2 regions of the Ramlibacter sp. AN1015 genome follow, and region 1 is predicted to be linked to the other one. Evidence: riboswitches for the same ligand, from Rfam matches in the RefSeq annotation. Region 1 holds a riboswitch; the other holds the start of a gene.
What was found. A riboswitch is a leader RNA that binds a small molecule or an ion and turns the genes downstream of it on or off. The one in region 1 is predicted to bind S-adenosylhomocysteine.
Positions count from the first base shown of each region.

Region 2: another riboswitch for S-adenosylhomocysteine. It lies ahead of metH (methionine synthase); the one in region 1 lies ahead of ahcY (adenosylhomocysteinase).

Region 1 is NZ_JBBJUM010000001.1:321,896-331,774, reverse strand. It holds gene WG922_RS01630 (HAD-IIB family hydrolase) at 1-273, opposite strand, end outside; gene WG922_RS01625 (S41 family peptidase) at 294-1,529, opposite strand; gene WG922_RS01620 (peptide chain release factor 3) at 1,587-3,218, opposite strand; gene ligD (non-homologous end-joining DNA ligase) at 3,342-4,439, shown strand; gene WG922_RS01610 (ATP-dependent DNA ligase) at 4,494-5,570, opposite strand; S-adenosyl-L-homocysteine riboswitch at 5,626-5,697, shown strand; gene ahcY (adenosylhomocysteinase) at 5,762-7,195, shown strand; gene WG922_RS01600 (TlyA family RNA methyltransferase) at 7,231-8,001, shown strand; gene metF (methylenetetrahydrofolate reductase [NAD(P)H]) at 8,011-8,835, shown strand; gene WG922_RS01590 (septal ring lytic transglycosylase RlpA family protein) at 8,835-9,404, shown strand; gene WG922_RS01585 (2Fe-2S iron-sulfur cluster-binding protein) at 9,429-9,879, opposite strand, start outside.
Region 2 is NZ_JBBJUM010000010.1:51,689-61,567, reverse strand. It holds gene WG922_RS16115 (ATP-binding protein) at 1-375, shown strand, start outside; gene WG922_RS16110 (DUF3297 family protein) at 415-684, opposite strand; gene recQ (DNA helicase RecQ) at 702-2,570, opposite strand; gene WG922_RS16100 (homocysteine S-methyltransferase family protein) at 2,846-3,898, shown strand; gene WG922_RS16095 (response regulator) at 3,909-7,850, opposite strand; S-adenosyl-L-homocysteine riboswitch at 7,935-8,015, shown strand; gene metH (methionine synthase) at 8,058-9,879, shown strand, end outside.

The sequences.
Region 1 (9,879 bases):
GCGCAACGCACCGTCGCAGCCGCGCACCAGGGCGACCGCGCCGTTCTCCGCGACGATGGCGTCGATCGGCCATTGCAGCGCGAAGGGCTCGCTCCAGCCCACCGGGCGGCCGGTGATGGCGATGGCGTGCAGGCCCGCTTCGCGCAGCGCCGCCAGCGCAGCCAGCGCCTCGGGGCTGGCGCTGCCGTCGCTGGTCAGGGTGTCGTCGATGTCGGTCAGGACGCCGGTGATGCCGCGGCGCGCGGCGAGGGGCCAGTCGGAGAGTGGGAGCATGGGGACGCTGGGGACGGCCGTCATTGTGGCGCAAGCAGCCGCCCGGCCAGACCATCCCAGGGGTCGGAGGCGCGCTTCGTGGCGGCCGCTTCCAACGGCGCGGGCGCCGCCGGGCAGGCGCCGGTGTCGATGTGGTGCAGCGCCGCCGCCAGCAGCGGCTCGCGCGCATCGCCCAGCGGGATGCGCCGGTCTTCCTGCACGGGACACTGCGGTGCCATGCCGCTGGCGTAGTCGCCGAAGCCGACGGCGTTGACGCTCTGGAACTCGATGGCGAAGTAGCTCTTGCCGCAGTTGTCCTTGCGATGGAAGCCGTACGGCTTGCCGCAGGTGGGCTGGCCGACCAGCACCACCTCGATGCCGACGCCGCGCAGTCCGTTGACGATCGATTCGCTGGCCGAGCAGGTGGCGCCGGATGCCAGAACGTACAGGCGCGGCAGCCCCAGCTGCGGCAGCGGGTGCCCCTTGGGATAGCGGCTTTCGGCGGTCTGCACGGTGCCGGTGAACTGCAGCCGCGTGCCCGCGCCTTCTGCGCGGCGCTTGTCGCTGTAGCGCAGCTCTTCGAACAGCTTGCCGTTGTGGTCGGCCCCGGCCACCATCGACGCGACGGCCTGCGCCACGTAGAGGTAGCCGCCCGGGTTGTTGCGCAAGTCCAGCACCAGCTCGGGCACCTCTGCTGCCCGAAGGGCTTCGAAGGCGGCGATCAGCGCGTCCTGCGCACCCTTGCCGTGCCGGTCGAACTGCAGGTAGCCGACCGCGCGGCCGCCCGGGCTGGACAGCGTAGCCACCAGCGGCACGCCGGCGCGTCCCGTCGCGAGCACGGCCGCCATGGGCGTGGCGACGGCGGTGAGCATCGCGTCTGCCTGCGATGTCGTGAGCACTGCGCTGTAGCGGTCGGTGGGCCGGCCGCTGGCGTCCGGCTCGCGCAGCAGGAGCGCGCCGAAGTACGACTGCACGCTTGCGTGCTCCTGGGAGGCCACCTCGGGCACGCGGTCCCACCAGAGGTATCGGTCGTTCAGGTAGCTGCGGGCGAAGGCCTGCTCGCCCTGCAAGGTGCAGATGCCGGCCAAGGACGGGGAAGGCGCCAGCGCGGCGGTGGGGGTCACCAGCTTGCCGGGGTCGGCTGCTGCGCCATCTCCTCCGCCCCCGCCGCCGCCGCAGGCGGCGAGCAGCAATGCAGCCGCGAGACCGACCAAGCGGGTGGCCGTGCGCCGGCCGGGAAAACGAGTCGAGAGGGTCGAGGGGGTCGGGTGCGACACGCGGAGCTCCTGATGAGCTCCGGATTATCGAACTGATGAGCTAGCGCGCTGCTGTGCTCAACCTTGCAGGGACAGCCCGGCGTGTTCGCGCAACAGATGGAAGTGGATTTTGGGAAATCGTTCCTGGGCCAGGCGCACGTCGTAGGGCGAGGTGCACAGGAAAGCCAGGGCGTCGGCGGCGTCCAGCGCCATGCGCTGGGGGTAGGCGTCGCTGAAGGCGCGCAGTTCGGCCGGGGTGTCGGCGGTGATCCAGCGCGCGCCCGTGTACTGGCAGCCCTCCAGGCGGATGTCGGCGTCGTATTCGGTGAGCAGCCGGTGCTGCACCACCTCGAACTGCAGCTGGCCGACCGCCCCGAGCAGCATCGCTCCGCCGGCCTGCGGCCGGAACACCTGGATGGCGCCTTCCTCGCCGAGCTGCGCCAGCCCCTGCTGCAACTGCTTGGTGCGCAGCGGATTCTTCAGCAGCACCGTCATGAACAGCTCGGGCGCGAAGAAGGGCAGCCCGGTGAACTGCAGGTTGGCGCCGTCGGTGATGGTGTCGCCCAGCTGCACGCCGCCGTGCGTGGTGAAGCCGATGATGTCGCCGGCATAGGCTTCGTCCACGGCTTCGCGCCGCTGCGACAGGAAGGTGACGACCGAGGTGGGACGCAGCTCCTTGCCGGTGCGCTGCACCTTGAGCTTCATGCCGGGCGTGTAGCGCCCCGACGCCATGCGCACGAAGGCGATGCGGTCGCGGTGGTTGGCGTCCATGTTGGCCTGCACCTTGAAGACCACGCCGGAGAAGGCAGCGTCCTCGGGGGCAATCACCTTTTCGACAGGCTGGCGGTTCACCAGCAGGGAGCTGGTGCGCGGCTGCGGCGCGGGGGCGAGATCGACCAGCGCGTCCAGCACCTCCATCACGCCGAAGTTGTTGACGCCGGAGCCGAAAAATACCGGCGTCTGGCGCCCTTCCAGGAACGCCTGGTGGTCCCAGGAAGGCGAGGCGCCGGTGGCCAGCTCCATGCTGTCGGCGGCAGCCTGCCACTCGTCGCTGAAGCGCCGGCGCAGCACATCGTCCTGGCTCAGCGGAATGGTCTCGAAATCCTGCGGCCGGCGTTCGCTGCCGGACTCGAACACGGTCATGGCCTGGGTGCGCAGGTTCATGATGCCGCCGAAGGACTTGCCCTTGCCCACGGGCCAGGTCATGGGCACGCAGGGCATGCCGAGCTCGCGCTCGACTTCGTCGAGGATGTCCAGCGGCTCGCGCACCTCGCGGTCCATCTTGTTGACGAAGGTGATGATGGGTGTGTTGCGCTGGCGGCAGACCTCGATCAGGCGGCGGGTCTGGGCTTCCACGCCGTTGGCGGCGTCGATCACCATCAGCGCCGAATCGACCGCGGTGAGGACGCGGTAGGTGTCTTCGGAGAAGTCCTTGTGGCCGGGCGTGTCGAGCAGGTTGATCACGTGGTCGCGGTACAGCATCTGCATCACCGACGACGCCACCGAGATGCCGCGCTGCTTCTCGATTTCCATCCAGTCGGAGGTGGCGTGGCGCGAGGCCTTGCGCGCCTTGACGCTGCCGGCGATCTGGATCGCGCCGGAGAACAGCAGCAGTTTCTCGGTGAGCGTGGTCTTGCCCGCGTCGGGGTGGGAAATGATGGCGAAGGTGCGGCGGCGCCGGGTCTCGGCGGCAAAGGGCGAGGCAGACAAGGCAGGAAACTCCGGGGGGATGGCTGGCGGGAGACCGGGGCGCGCGCGTCGGCGTGCGCTTGCGGCCGTGCATTTGGTTGCAGCCAGCCCCGTATTGTGCCCAAGCGGCTTAGCCTGCGATCCATGTCCGCCGAGAGCCCGCGCGCTGCCAAGGAGTCGGTCACCGTCCAGGCCGGCCCGCATGCAGTGCGCGTGTCCAGCCCGGGCAAGCTGATGTTTCCGCAGGCGGGGGTGACCAAGCTCGAGCTGGTGCAGTACTACCTGTCGGTGGCCGAGGGCGCGCTGCGCGGCGCCGGCATGCGGCCCTGCGTGATGAAGCGCTACCCGGACGGGGTGGAGGGCGAGGCCTTCTTCCAGAAGCGGGCGCCAGCCAAGCACCCCGAGTGGGTCTGCGTGACCACCCTGCGCTTTCCCTCGGGCCGCACGGCCGAAGAGGTGGTGCCCTGCAACGCGGCGACGCTTGCCTGGATGGCCAACCTCAACTGCATCGAGCTCCACCCGCACCCGGTGCGCGCCGACGACCTGGACCACCCCGACGAGCTGCGCATCGACCTGGACCCGACGCCCGGCGTGCAGTGGCCGCAGATCGTGGAGGTGGCCGCGGTGGTGCGGGAGGTCCTGCACGAGATGCGGCTGACCGGGTTCGCCAAGACCTCGGGCTCGCGCGGGGTGCACGTGATCGCGCGGATCGAGCGCCGCTGGGGCTTCGACGAGGTGCGGCGCGCCGCCCTGGCGCTGGCGCGCGAGGTCGAGCGTCGGGCGCCGAAGCTGGCCACCAGCGCGTGGTGGAAAGAGGAGCGGCACGGCGTCTTCCTCGACTACAACCAGAACGCCAAGGACCGTACGGTCGCATCGGCCTATTCGGTGCGCCCGCGTCCCGACGCGCGCGTGTCCGCGCCGGTCGGCTGGGACGAGCTGCGCGCCTGCGATCCGGCCGATTTCACGCTGCGCACGATGCCCGAGCGCTACGCGCGGCTGGGCGACCTGCACGCCGCCATCGACGATCAGGCCTGCTCGCTGGACGCACTGCTGGAGCTGTCGGCGCGGCAGGCGGCCGGTGGACAAGGCGACGCGCCCTGGCCGCCGCATTACGCCAAGCAGGCCGGCGAGCCGCCCCGTGCCCCGCCGTCGGTGCGGCGCACGCGCGAGCCCGTGGCCGCCGACGCGAAGGAAAGCGCCTCGGCCAGGCCGCGGACGCAGCGCAAGGCCGGGCCGAAGTAGGGGGGGCCAGCCGCCGACGCAGGCTCGCGCAGGACAGGGCGACGCAAGGCGAGCTCAGGCGCCGAACACCTGCGCCAGCTCGAAGGGCGCCGTGACGTCCAGCTGGTCGTAGCGGCAGTCGGCGGGCGCCTTGTCGGTGCGCCAGCGCAGGAAGGTGGTGGCGTGGCGAAAGCGCCGGCCCTGCAGGTGGTCGTACTTCACCTCGCACACACGCTCGGGGCGCAGCGCCTCCCAGCGCAGGTCCTTGCCGCCGCTCCAGCGGCTCTTGGCGCCCGGCATCCGGTCGGCATCGCCGACGGAGGCGCTGGCCCAGTCGCGCCAGGGGTGGTTCTCCAGCGCCTGCTCGCGCAGCGGCGCAAGCTCGTCCACCAGCTCGGTGCGGCGGGCCATCGTGAACGACGAGGTGATGCCCACGTGCTGCAGCATGCCCTCCTCGTCATACAGGCCCAGCAGCAGCGAGCCGACGGCGTCCTGCTGGTCCTTGTACCAGCGGAAGCCGGCCACCACGCAATCGGCCGTGCGGACGTGCTTGATCTTGAACATCGCGCGTTTCGCCGGCTGGTAGGGCGCGTCGGCCGGCTTGGCGATCACCCCGTCGAGGCCCGCACCTTCGAAGCGCTGCAGCCATTCCTGCGCGGTGGCGCGGTCGCGGGTCATCGGGGTGAGGTACAGCGGCGGGCGCGCCTGGCCCAGCAGGCGCTCCAGCCGCAGCCGCCGCTCGTGCTGCGGCAGCGCCATCGTGCTGCGCCCGCCGGCGGCCAGCAGGTCGAACGCGACGAATGCGGCCGGTGTCTCGCGTGCCAGCCGCGCGATGCGCGACGCCGCAGGGTGCACCCGCTGCTGCAGGGCATCGAAGTCGAGGCCGTTCGGGCCCGCCACCACGATCTCGCCGTCGAGGATGCAGCCCTTGGGCAGCGCTTCGTGCAGCGCCTTCTCGAGCTCGGGGAAATAGCGGTTCAGCGGCTTGAGGTCGCGGCTTTGCAGCGTGACCCCGTCGTTGCCCCGGAACACGATGGCCCGGAAGCCGTCCCACTTGGGCTCGTAGAGCACGGCATCGCCCTGCGGCAGCTCGTCGGCGACCTTCGCGAGCATGGGGTCGATGGGGGTGGCGAAGAGGGCGTTTTCGGGCATCGCCTTTTGTACCCCAGCCAGCCGCGGCCGTGGGGTGGCTGCCTATAATCGCGTCCCATCCGAGGAGCGTTGCAGCACTGTTCAGTGCGAGGCTCGGATTTCCCACCCGCAACGACGCTCACCCACTGTTTCCTGTGTGGTGAGTTCCCCAGAGAAGTAGTGGCCTATTCAAACCCTGTTTTGGAGAATCCATGAACGCCGTTCTCAAACCCGTTTCCGCCGACGACTGCGCCATCGCCGACCTGTCGCTGTCCGACTGGGGCCGCAAGGAAATCCGCATCGCCGAAACCGAGATGCCGGGCCTCATGGCCATCCGCGACGAGTTCGCCAAGGCCCAGCCGCTCAAGGGCGCGCGCATCACCGGCTCGCTGCACATGACCATCCAGACGGCCGTGCTGATCGAGACGCTGCAGTCCCTGGGCGCGCAGGTGCGCTGGGCCTCCTGCAACATCTTCTCGACCCAGGACCACGCCGCCGCCGCCATCGCCGCCGGCGGCACGCCCGTGTTCGCCATCAAGGGCGAATCGCTGGCCGACTACTGGGACTACACCCACCGCATCTTCGACTTCGGCCCCAAGGGCTCGGCCGGCGAAGGCCCGAACATGATCCTGGACGACGGCGGTGACGCAACGCTGCTCATGCACCTGGGCAAGCGCGCCGAGAAGGACGCCTCCGTGCTCACCAACCCCGGCAGCGAGGAAGAGCGCCTGCTGTTCGCCGCCATCAAGGCCAAGCTCGCGCAGGACCCCACCTGGTACAGCCGCAAGAGCGCCGAGATCATCGGCGTGACGGAGGAGACCACCACGGGCGTGAACCGCCTCAAGCAGATGTCCGTGCGCGGCGAGCTGATGTTCCGCGCCATCAACGTCAACGACTCGGTCACCAAGAGCAAGTTCGACAACCTGTACGGCTGCCGCGAGTCGCTGGTAGACGGGATCAAGCGCGCCACCGACGTGATGGTCGCCGGCAAGGTGGCGCTGGTGGCCGGTTACGGGGACGTGGGCAAGGGCAGCGCCCAGGCCCTGCGCGCGCTCTCGGCGCAGGTCTGGGTCACCGAAATCGACCCCATCTGTGCCCTGCAGGCCGCGATGGAAGGCTACCGCGTGGTCACCATGGAGTACGCCGCCGACAAGGCCGACATCTTCGTGACGGCCACCGGCAACAAGGACGTGATCACGCACGACCACATGGCCCGCATGAAGGACCAGGCGATCGTCTGCAACATCGGCCACTTCGACAACGAGATCGACGTCGCGTCGCTCGAGAAGTACCAGTGGGAAGAGATCAAGCCGCAGGTCGATCACGTGATCTTCCCCGACGGCAAGCGCATCATCCTGCTGGCCAAGGGACGCCTGGTGAACCTGGGCTGCGGCACCGGCCACCCGAGCTACGTGATGTCCTCCAGCTTCGCCAACCAGACCATCGCGCAGATCGAGCTGTTCGCGCATGCCGACAGCTACGACGTGGGCAAGGTCTACACGCTGCCCAAGCACCTCGACGAGAAGGTGGCGCGCCTGCAGCTCAAGAAGCTCAACGCCACGCTGACCGAGCTGTCGGACGAGCAGGCCGGCTACCTGGGCGTGCCCAAGCAGGGCCCGTTCAAGCCGGACACCTACCGCTACTGATTGCGCCGCTGCGGCAGCCCGACCCCGGACAGCCGATGCGCGCCGACCAGTTGCTCGTCGAACGCGGCCTCGCCGCCTCGCGCGCGCAGGCCCAGCGCCTGATCGCTGCCGGCGTGCGCTGGCGCGCCGGCGCCGACTGGCGTGCGGTTGCGAAGAACGGCGAAGAGCTGCCGGCCGATGCGCTGTTCGAGCTCGGCGACGCGGCCGAGGCGCGTTACGTCTCGCGTGGCGGACTCAAGCTCGAAGGCGCATTGCGCGCCAGCGGCATCGATCCTCGGGGCTCGCGCTGCCTCGATGTGGGCCAGTCCACGGGGGGCTTCACCGACTGCCTGCTGCAGCGCGGCGCGACCAGCGTGGTGGGCGTCGATGTCGGGCACGGCCAGTTGCACCCGCGCATTGCAGGCGACCCGCGCGTGCGCTGCATCGAACGCGTCAACGCGCGCAGCCTCGACGAGGCGCAGCTCGCTGCCGTCGGTGGCGCGCGCTTCGAGCCGTTCGATCTGGTGGTGGGCGACCTGTCCTTCATCTCGCTCACGCTGGTGCTGCCGGCGCTGGTGCCGCTGCTCGCACCCGCGGGCGACCTGCTGATGCTGGTCAAGCCGCAGTTCGAGCTGCAGCCGGGGCAGCTCGGCAAGGGCGGTGTCGTGCGCGACGCCACGCTGTATGCGCAGGTCGAGCGCCGCGTGCGCGACGCCTGCCGCGCGCTCGGCCTGCGGGTGCTCGGCTGGCACGACAGCCCGGTGACCGGCGGCGACGGCAACCGCGAGTTCTTCATCCATGCCCGACCGGGCGAACACGACACCTGAGGAGGGCGCATGCTGCCCATCAGCCTGGAATTCTTTCCGCCCAAGACCGAGGAAGGCGCAGCCAAGCTGCGCGCGGTGCGCCAGCAGCTGTATGCGCTGCGGCCCGAGTTCTGTTCGGTGACCTTCGGGGCCGGCGGCTCCACCCAGGACGGCACCTTGCAGGCGGTGCGCGAGATCATGGCCGACGGCGTGTCGGCGGCGCCGCACCTGTCGTGCATCGGCCAGAACCGCGAGAGCATCCGCGAACGCCTCGCCGCCTACCGCGAGGCGGGCGTGCGGCGCATCGTGGCGCTGCGCGGCGACCTGCCCAGCGGCTACGGCGCGGGTGGCGAGTTCCGCTATGCGAGCGACCTGGTCGGCTTCATCCGCAGCGAGACCGGGCGCCACTTCCACATCGAGGTGGCGGCGTACCCGGAAACGCACCCGCAGGCGCGCTCGCCGCACAGCGACCTCGAGGCCTTCGTCGCCAAGATCGAGGCGGGCGCCGACACGGGCATTACGCAGTACTTCTTCAACGCCGATGCGTACGCGCGGTATATCGAGGAGTTGCGTCGCCTGCGCATCGATGTCTCCGTGGTGCCGGGCATCATGCCCATCACCAGTTCGACGCAGCTGCTGCGGTTTTCAGATGCCTGCGGCGCCGAGATCCCGCGCTGGATCCGGCTGCGGCTGCAAAGCTTCGGCGACGACACGGCCTCGATCAAGTCCTTCGGGCTGGACGTGGTCGCGCGGCTGTGCGAGCAGCTCGCCCGGGCCGGCGCGCCGGGGCTGCACTTCTACACCATGAACCAGGCCCAGGCCACACTGGCGATCTGCCGCCAGCTGGGCGCCTGATGCATACGACGCGCCTGACGCGCTTCGCACCGGGGCTGCTGGTGCTGATGCTGGCGCTGGGCACTGCGGCATCGATGCCGGTGATTGCGCAGGCGCCGAACGAGGCGGGGCCGAATTCGCACGGCGAACTGGCAGCGCCGCAGCCCGCGGCGGCAACTCGCCCGCCGGGGCCGCAGCCCAAGGCCGCAGCGCCGTCTCCGTCGCCCGACGCCGCCCGCGCACCGGTGCGCGGGCTGGCGTCGTGGTACGGAAAGCCCCTGCACGGGCGGCCGACGGCGAGCGGCGAAACCTACGACATGCACGCGCTCACGGCCGCGCATCCCAGCCTGCCCTTCGGCACCTGGGTGGAAGTGCGCAGCCTTTCGGACGGCCGCACGGTGCGGGTGCGCATCAACGACCGCGGGCCCTACGCCGGCCGCCGCGTCATCGATCTCAGCCGCGCCGCCGCCGCGCGCATCGGGCTGGTCGGTCTCGGCATCAAGCGCGTCGAGCTGCGCGTGCTCGACCCGGAGGAGGCCGCTGCCGCGCGGCTGGACCTGGCCGCAGGTGAGCCCGCCGATTCGAAATAGGCGCTGCTTTGCGCATGACGCGGCTCAGCGCTCGTCGTAGCTCACCACCAGCTTCTCGCCATCGACGGCGCGCGCCTGGCAGGTGAGCACGAAGCCCTGGGCGATCTCGCCGTCCTCGAGCGTGTAGTTGCGCTCCATCTCGGTGCTGCCTTGCAGCACGCGGGCGCGGCAGGTGCAGCACACGCCCCCCTGGCAGGAGTAGGGCAGGTCGAGCCCCGCAGCGAGCCCGGCGTCGAGGATGCGCTCGCCGGGGGCGAGCCGCAGGTGCCAGGTCTTGCCGTCGAGCACGACATCCAGCGGCGTGCTCGCGCCCGTATCGACCGCAGGCGGCGGGCGGTCGCGCGCAACCACCGGCCGGCCGCTCGCGAAGCGTTCGGTGCGGATGCGGTCGGCGGGAACGCCCGCTTCGCGCAGCGCGTCTTCGGTGGCAGCGATCATGCCTTCGGGGCCGCAGACGAAGGCCTCGTCGATGTCC
Region 2 (9,879 bases), on a different contig from region 1:
AACGAGATGCTGCAGGGCATGGAACGCTTTGCCGGCATCTTCGTGTGCACCACCAACCTCCTCGACCGCATCGACCAGGCCGCGCTGCGCCGCTTCACCTTCAAGATCCGCTTCAATCCGCTCACGAGCGCGCAGCGCGAACGCATGTTCGTGGTCGAAGTGCTGGAGGGCGACGCCAGCCGCCTCACGCCGGAGATCCGCAACCGCCTGGCACGCCTGGAGCAGCTATGCCCAGGCGACTTCGCCGCCGTCAAGCGCCAGAGCGTGATCCTGTGCGCCAGCTTCGAGCCCGAGGACTTCCTCGAACAGCTCGAAGCCGAGCACCGCATCAAGCCGGAAGTGCGCGAAGCACGCTCGATCGGGTTCGTGCAGTAGCACCGCAGGGCCGATGCGCACCCGGCGCACACCCGACCGTCACCGATAGAACGCCTCGACCGCGCCCTTGATCTTGATCAGCAGCGGCCTGCCGCGCCGGTCCACCGTCTTGCCGGCCGGAACCTTCACCCAGCCCTCGCTGATGCAGTACTCCTCGACGTCGTGGCGTTCCTTGCCATTGAGGCGGATGCCGACGTCGTGCTCGAACACGGCGGCCACATGGTGGGGGCTGCGCGGATCGACGCTGAGATGGTCGGGCAGTTCGGGCCGCTCGGGCGCCGCGGGAGGTGTCGTGGGTTCGCTCGTCATGCCCGGATTCTCGGACATCAGCGCGCGGCCCCGACCACCCGCAGCACCTCCTCACCATATGCCTGGAGCTTCTTGGCGCCGAGCCCGCTGATGCCCTGCAGATCCGACAAGGTGCGCGGATCCTGCGCCGCGATCGCTGCGAGGGTGGCGTCGTGGAAGATGACATAGGCCGGCAGGTTGTGCTCGCGTGCCACTTCGGCGCGCCAGGCCTTGAGCGCGGCGAAGCGCAGCTGCCCGTCGTCGGTGAGGCCGGCAGCCACGGCCGCGGCCGTCGGCTTGGGGCCGCCAGCGCGCCGACGCCCGCCGGACGGCGCCGCAACGCCCTCGCGCAGCGTCACCGTCTGCTCGCCGCGCAGCACCGCACGCGAGCCGTCGGTCAGCTGCAGGGTGTTGAAGGCCTGGGCATCGACGGACACCGCCCCCACCGCGATCAGCTGGCGCAACACGCCACGCAGCTGCGTCTCGCTGAAGCCGCCGCCGAGACCGAAGGTGCTGAGGCGATCGTGCCCGTGCTGGCGCACCTTGTCGCTCGCCTTGCCGCGCAGGATGTCCATGATGTGGCCGGCGCCGAAGGTGATGCCGCTGTGCTGCTGCACCCGGTAGATGGTCGAGAGCAGCTTGCGCGCGGCATCGGTGCCGTCCCACACCTGCGGCGGATTCAGGCAGTTGTCGCAGTTGCCGCAGGGCCCCGACACCTCGCCGAAATAGTGCAGCAGGCGCACGCGCCGGCAGTCGGTCGCCTCGGCCAGCGCCAGCAGCGCATCGAGCTTGCCGCGCATCACCTGCTTGAAGTCCGCGCCGGCGGGGCTCTCGTCGATCATGCGGCGCTGGTTCACCACGTCCTGTAGCCCATACGCCATCCACGCCGCCGCGGGCAGCCCGTCGCGCCCCGCGCGGCCGGTCTCCTGGTAGTAGCCCTCGATGTTCTTGGGCATGTCGAGATGGGCCACGAAGCGCACGTCGGGCTTGTCGATGCCCATGCCGAAGGCGATGGTCGCCACCATCACCACGCCCTCGTCGCGCAGGAAGCGGTCCTGGTGGCGCTGGCGCATCGCGGCGTCCAGGCCCGCGTGGTAGGGCAGCGCGTCGATGCCCTGCTGCGCCAGCATCTGCGCGACTTCCTCGACCCGCTTGCGCGACTGGCAATACACCACCCCCGCTTCACCCTCGTGCTCGTCCTGCACGAAGCGCAGCAGCTGCTGGCTCGGATCCTTCTTCTCGACGATGGTGTAGGAGATGTTGGGCCGGTCGAAGCTGCTGACGAACTGCCGCGCCTGCTCGAGCTGCAGGCGCTCGACGATGTCCTGGCGCGTGAGGGCGTCGGCCGTGGCGGTGAGTGCGATCCGGGGCACACCGGCATAGCGCTCGTGCAGCACCGTCAGCGCGCGGTACTCGGGCCGGAAGTCGTGGCCCCACTGGCTCACGCAATGCGCCTCGTCGATCGCGAACAGCGACAGCAGCCCGCGCTCGTGCAGCGAATCGAGCTGCGCCAGGAAACGCGGCGTGGTCACGCGTTCGGGCGCGGCGTACAGCAGCGTGACCTCGCCGCGCAGCAGGCGCCGCTCGACATCCGCCGCCTCGGCCCCGCTCAGGGTGGAGTTCAGGAACGCCGCATCGACTCCGGCTTCGTGCAGCGCGCCGACCTGGTCGTGCATGAGCGCGATCAGCGGCGACACGACCACCGCGATGCCGCGGCCGGCCCGCTGTCGCACGATGGCCGGCACCTGGTAGCACAGCGACTTGCCGCCGCCCGTGGGCATCAGCACCAGCGCGTCGCCGCCGGTGCAGACGTGCTCGACGATGGCGGCCTGGGGGCCGCGGAACTGCTCGTAGCCGAAGACCTCGTGCAGGACGGACAGGGGAGAAGGTGAGGCGGTGGCGAGCACGATGGCGGCGATTGTCGCCTCACGCCCGGCTCAGGAATTCAGCAAATACCAAAGCGCTAGGGGGCACACACTTTTTGCTCATCAGTGAAATGTGAGGTTTTGATGCCACTGGATTCAATAGGCAGCCAGCTGCGACCCGACGCCAGGCGCTCAGGGGCGCGCCCGACACGAAGAACGGACCTGGTGCCAGATCCTGAGCTCGGGCTCGCCGGCCGGTGAGCTGCAGGTGACGCTTCGGCGGCCATCGCAATCACGGTTTCTACAATCGACGGACCATGCAACCCATCGCCTACACCCGCGGCCACGCGCTGGCCGACGCCCTGTCCAAGCGCATCGTCATCATCGACGGGGCCATGGGCACCATGATCCAGCGCCTGAAGCTGAGCGAGGCGCAGGTGCGGGGCGAGCGCTTCAAGGACCACGGCAAGGACCTCAAGAACAACGGCGAGCTGCTCAGCATCACGCGTGCGGACGTGATCCGCGACATCCACGAGGCTTTCCTGGCGGCGGGCTCCGACATCATCGAGACCAACACCTTCGGTGCCACCTCGATCGCGCAGGACGACTACGCGCTCGGCCACCTGGCGCGCGAGCTGAACCTCGCCTCTGCACGCCTGGCGCGCGAGGCGGCCGACAAGTTCTCCACCCCCGACAAGCCGCGCTTCGTGGCCGGCGCGCTCGGCCCCACGCCGCGCACCGCCAGCATCAGTCCCGACGTGAATGATCCGGGCGCGCGCAACGTCGATTTCGAGCAGTTGCGCGCGGCCTACTTCGAGCAGGTGCAGGCGCTGGTCGAGGGCGGGGCCGACCTGCTGCTGGTCGAGACCATCTTCGACACGCTCAATGCCAAGGCGGCGCTGTTCGCGATCGACGAGTACTTCACGCAATCGGGCGAACGCCTGCCGCTGATCGTCAGCGGCACCGTGACCGACGCTTCCGGCCGCATCCTGAGCGGCCAGACGGTGGCGGCGTTCTGGTACAGCGTGCGCCACGCCCGCCCACTGGCGGTGGGCCTGAACTGCGCGCTGGGGGCGGCGCTGATGCGCCCGTACATCCAGGAGCTTTCGCGCGTGGCCGGCGACACCTATATCAGCTGCTACCCCAACGCCGGCCTGCCCAACCCCATGAGCGAGACCGGCTTCGACGAGACGCCCGAGGTCACGGCGCGCCTGCTGCACGAGTTCGCCGCCGAAGGCCTGATCAACATCGTGGGCGGCTGCTGCGGCACCACCCCTGCGCACATCGGCGCCATCCGCGAGGCGGTGACGCCGCTTGCGACGCGCAGCCTGCGGCACGCCGCAAGCAACGTGCCGGGAGTGCCGGCCTGAGCGGCCCGGCTCAGTCCCCCGCCAGCGCGCCCAGGGTGTCCTCGATCGCTGCCGCCACCGCGTGCAGCGCCTCGGAAGGCTCGCCCTGCGCCTGGGGGCCGGCCAGCACGCGTTCGGCGGACGCGGCAGCGGCAGACAGGCGGTCGGCGCCCATGGTGGCGGCCGAGCCCTTGAGCGTGTGCATCATCCGCACCGCCTCGGCCTGCGGCACGCTGTTGAGCAGCGTCGGCAGCCGCGATGCGATGCCCTGCAGGCTTTCGGTGAAGCTGGGCACGAGCCGGTCGTAGAGCGCGCGGTCGCCGCCCAGCCGGCTCACCGCCGAGCCCCGGTCGAGCAGCTGCGACGCGAGCGGACGCGCGGTGTGTTCCGGGTCCGCCTGGCCGTGCGCGGGCTGCTTGGGGTTGTCTGGGTGCGATGCCGTGCGTTGCGACAGCGCTTGCGGCGGTTCCGATGCCGGCAGACCGGCGCCCTGCGAGGCAGCCTCCGGCAGCGGTGGCATCGTGACCGCTGCCGCAGGAGCGGCCATTGGCGCCGCCGCCCCTCGCTGGCCAACGTGGTGCAGCAGCACCTGCACCAGCTGCTCGATGCTGAAGGGCTTGCCCACGTGGTCGTTCATGCCGGCCGCGAGGCTGTCCATGCGATCGCTCTCCATCGCGTTGGCCGTCATCGCGATGATCGGCAGGCGCCAGTTGCCCAGTTGCTCGCGCACCGCACGGGCGGCAGTGAGCCCGTCCATGACCGGCATCAGGACGTCCATGAGTACCGCGTCGAACTGGTGCGCGGCATCGCGGATGCGCTCCAGGCCGTCGCGGCCGTTGGATGCAAGCTCCACCTGCGCCCCCTGGGCGGCCAGCAGCTCCATGGCGACCTGCTGGTTGGTCGGGTTGTCCTCCACCAGCAGCAGGCGCAGCCCCGCCAGGGGCAGCCCTGGCCCGACGGCGCCGCGCATTGCCTGCGGCGGCGCTGCGGGCGCGAGCGCATCCGCCAGCATGGTGGGCGTGACCGGCTTGACCAGAAAGCCGTCCAGCAGGGCCTGCTCGTCGGGAGGGCGCTGGCTCAGCATCTCGCGTCCGTAGGCCGTCACCATGATGACCAGGGGCGCCTTCGCAGCGGCTGGGAGCTGGCGGATGCGCAGGCTGGCCTGCCAGCCGTCCATGTCGGGCATGCGCCAATCGACGAACACCGCGTCGTAGGCCTGCCCCGGAGCCGCGGCATCGACCATGGCCACCGCGGCCGCGCCGCTGTCCGCCACATCCACTGTCCAGCCCAGCCCCCGGGCCATGGCCGCAAGGCTCTCGCGCGCGTCGCTGTTGTCGTCCACGATCAGCACCCGGCGCGGTCCCGAGGCCTTCGCCGGCGCCGGCGCCGGCGCAGCGTCGGCCGGCGCCACGGGCAAGTCCAGCTCGAACCAGAAGCGGCTGCCGCGCCCGGCTTCGCTCTCCAGGCGCAGCTGGCTTCCCATGAGGCCCAGCAGCTTCTGGCAGATGCCCAAGCCCAGGCCGGTGCCCCCGAACTGGCGCGCGGTGGTGTCGCTGGCCTGGCCGAACTCGCTGAAGATGCGCTCCTGCTCCTGCGGGGCGATGCCGATGCCGGTGTCGCGCACCGACACCTCGACCCGGGCGCGCTCGCGGTCACCCCCGAGCAGCCGCAGGGCCAGCACCACCTCACCGCGCTCGGTGAACTTGATCGCGTTGCCACCGAGGTTGATCAGCACCTGCCGCAGGCGCAGGTCGTCGGCCACCAGGCGCGGCGGCAGGGCCGGGTCGATGTCGAACAGCACCTCCAGCTCCTTGCGGCCCACGCTGGCGGCGAAGATCACCGACAGGTCGCGCAGCAGGTCGTCCACCGCGAAGGCGCGCGGCGCCAGCGCCATCTTGCCGGCCTCGATCTTGGACAGATCGAGGATGTCGTTGAGCAGCGTGAGCAGCGAGCGCGCCGCGCGGTCGGCCTTGTCGGCGTAGTCGCGCTGGCGGCCATCCAGGGTGGTGCCGCGCAGCAGGGCCAGCATGCCGAGCACCGCGTTCAGCGGTGTGCGGATCTCGTGGCTCATGCTGGACAGGAAGCGGCTCTTGGACTGGCTGGCCTGCACGGCGAGGTCGCGCGCCTGGCGCAGCTGGGTCACGTCGAGCGCGAGCACGAAAAAGCCCCGCACCTCGTCGGCTTCGATGTCCGGGATGTAGTGCAGCTGCCAGGACGAAGTGCGCCCCGCTCCTTCGTCGGCCTCGTATTCGAAGTACTGCGGCCTGCCCTGCAGCACCTCGTCCACGTGCGGACTGAGCTGGTCGTAGAAGGCCTGGCCGAAGATGTCGGGGGACAGCAGTTGCCCCTTGAGCTGCCCGGGTTCGCGATGGAAGACGTCGCAGAAGCGGCGGTTGACGAAGCGGCAGCGCCGCTCGCGGTCCCAGTACGAAACCCGCGCCGGCAGGTTGTCGGCGATCACGCGCATCAGGTGCTCGCTGTCGCGCAGGCGCAATTCGGCGAGCTTGCGCCGGGTGATGTCCGAGGCGATGCAGATGAAGCCGTTGACGTGGCCTTCGTTGTCGCGCGTTGGCTGCAGCTCCGTGTCGGTCCAGTAGCGCACGCCTTCGCGCATCTGGTTGAGCAACTCCAGGCGCCGCACCTCCCGCTTGGCAACCGCCGCGCGCAGCAGCGCGCGGGAGGCCGGTTCCACCCCCGCGATCTCGGGCAGTTCACCGGCGAAGCGGCCCACGCATTCGTCGGCCGCCAGCCCGGTGAGGCGCTCGAATCCGGCGTTCGCCCAGGTGATGCGCCCGTCCAGGTCCATGCCGAACACGGCGCTGGAGGTGCGCTCGACCACACGTGCCATGCGTTGCAGGTCCCCCGTCATGCCACTCGCCATGCGGCGGGCGCGGTCCTTGGCCGACATGAGCAGCCAGCTCGCCAGCGCCAGGAGTGCACTGAGAAGGCCGCCGCTGACGCCGATCACCCACGGCAGCGTCTGCCCCGGCGCCAGCTGCAGCGCCGGCGTGCTCACCACCCGCAGGGTCAGCGGCCGGTCGCCCACCACCAGCTGCTCCTCGCTGGCGAAGCGCCCGCGCGGCAGGGGCGCATAAGCGAGGGACGCGCCGGGCATCGCCCGGCTGTCGTAGAGCAGGCTCTGGGGCCGCCCTTCGTCGCCGTCGAACAGCTGGAACTGCAGGCCCCGTCCCATCCCGTCGCGCAGCGGCTCCATCACTTCACGAATGCTCAGCGCAGCGAAGAACAGCCGCGCGGGCGCCTCGACGCCCTGCGCGCCCGCGGCGTCGTGGGCCGGCACCATCAGCAGCCAGGCCTTCCTGCCGCCCTCGAGCCCCATGGAGACGGGCCCGCTCAGGACCGCGCGGCCGGTCGCGACCGCCTGCTGGGCGAGGGCCAGGCGGGCCCAGTCGGCGCCCAGCGCCTGCGCAGGAGCCCAGCCGCTGCCGTGGGCCGGCTCTGCGAAGTGGGTGATGCGCAGGCTTGCCGCGGCAGGCCTGGCCACCGCGTGCGGCCTGTCGGCCGCGGCGACCCGGCGCCCCGACAGATCGTCGGACGGTGCCACGAGCGCAGGCTCCGCGTCCAGCACCCCCAGGCCGCGCACGCCGGGAAAGAGGGCCCCGAGATCCCGATTGGACGCATAGGCGCGGAACTGGTCCTGCGTGAGCCTGCCGGAGATGCCGAAGGTCGCGCGGGTGCCCTTGAGCAGGTCTTCGGCCAATGCGACTTGGCGATGCAGCCCAGTCTGAAGCCGATCGACCTGCGTCAGGAAGCGCGCCTGGGTCTCGGCCTGCAGCGCCGAGCGGGCGCCGGTGACGGCGGTGGCGGTCAGCCCCAGGCCGAGCACCAGCACCAGCAGCGACAGGCCGGCGGCGCTGCGGGCGTCGGCCCGGTCGGCGGGAGGCGTGCTCGTCGGCCGGGAGGTGGCCCAGGAGCGCGGGCGCGGAACGCGCGGAAGGCTCGGAAGGAAGGTCATCTGCCGCGCATTGTTGCGTGGTTCTGCTCAGCTGGCATCAGGTTCGCGTCTGCGGGCGCGGGTCGGGCGCCGATAGAATCGCGGCTCCTCAAGGAGCGTTGCAGCGGCGGCACATCGGTTGTGCGGCCGTCAGGCTTGAGCATGGTTCAACGGCGCTCACCTCACGATCTCTCCGGGCCGCGGCCCGGCAATTCCGGCAGGTGAACCATGCAGCCCCAGACCCCTTCTCCTTCGCGGACCACCTCCCTTTCGCCGACGACTGCGGCCCCGCCGCCGCTGCACCTGGCCGGCCTGGAGCCTCTCTCCATCGCGCCCGGCAGCCTGTTCGTGAACATCGGCGAACGCACCAACGTCACCGGCTCGCGCGCATTCGCGCGGCTGATCCTGAACAACCAGTTCGAAGAGGCCCTGGCGGTGGCGCGCCAGCAGGTGGAAAACGGCGCCCAGATCATCGACGTGAACATGGACGAGGCGATGCTGGACAGCCGCGCCGCCATGGTGCGCTTCCTCACCCTCATGGCCAGCGAGCCGGACATCGCCCGCGTGCCCGTCATGGTGGACAGCTCCAAGTGGGAGGTGATCGAGGCGGGCCTGCGCTGCATCCAGGGCAAGGGAATCGTCAACTCGATCAGCCTGAAGGAAGGCGAGGCCGAGTTCCGCCGGCAGGCCACGCTGGTCAGGCGCTACGGCGCCGCCGCGGTGGTGATGGCCTTCGACGAGAGGGGCCAGGCCGACACCTACCAGCGCAAGATCGATATCTGCGCCCGGGCCTACCGCATGCTGGTCGATGAGATCGGCTTCCCGCCCGAGGACATCATCTTCGACCCCAACATCTTCGCCATCGCCACCGGCATCGAGGAGCACGACAACTACGCCGTCGATTTCATCGAGGCCACCCGCTGGATCAAGCAGAACCTGCCCGGCGCCAAGGTCTCGGGCGGGGTGTCCAACGTGAGTTTTTCCTTCCGCGGCAACGACCCGGTGCGCGAGGCCATCCACACCGTGTTCCTCTACCACGCCATCCAGGCGGGCATGGACATGGGCATCGTCAACGCCGGCATGGTCGGGGTGTACGACGAGGTCGAGCCGACGCTGCGCGAGCGCGTCGAGGACGTGGTGCTCAATCGCCGGCCCGACGCCGGCGAACGCCTGGTCGAGATCGCCGAACAGGCCAAGGGCGCGGCGCGCGACGACAGCAAGCGCAACGAATGGCGCGCCGGCACCGTCGAACAGCGTCTGTCGCATGCCCTGGTGCACGGCATCACCGACCACGTCGTGGCCGATACCGAGGAAGCCTGGCAGGCGGTACGGGCACGCGGCGGGCGGCCGCTGCACGTGATCGAAGGCCCGCTGATGGACGGCATGAACATCGTCGGCGACCTGTTCGGGCAGGGCAAGATGTTCCTGCCGCAGGTGGTCAAGTCGGCCCGGGTGATGAAGCAGGCGGTGGCCCACCTGATTCCCTACATCGAAGAAGAGAAGCAGCAGCAGGAGGCTGCGGGCGAGGACGTGCGGGCCAAGGGCAAGATCGTCATCGCCACCGTCAAGGGCGATGTGCACGACATCGGCAAGAACATCGTCACCGTGGTCCTGCAGTGCAACAACTTCGACGTCGTGAACATGGGCGTGATGGTGCCCTGCCACGAGATCCTGGCGCGGGCCAAGGTCGAGGGCGCGGACATCGTCGGCCTGTCGGGCCTGATCACGCCCTCGCTCGAAGAGATGCAGTACGTGGCCGGCGAGATGCAGAAGGACGAGCACTTCCGCATGCGCAAGATCCCGCTGCTGATCGGCGGAGCGACCACCAGCCGCGTGCACACCGCCGTGAAGATCGCGCCGCACTACGAGGGGCCCGTGGTCTACGTGCCGGACGCCTCGCGCAGCGTCGGCGTGGCGCAGAGCCTCCTGTCCGACCAGGCCGCGCGCTACATCGCCGAGGTCGAGGCCGACTACGACCGGGTACGCCGCCAGCATGCGAGCAAGAAGCAGACGCCCTTGTGGCCGCTGGCGCAGGCGCGTGCCAACAAGA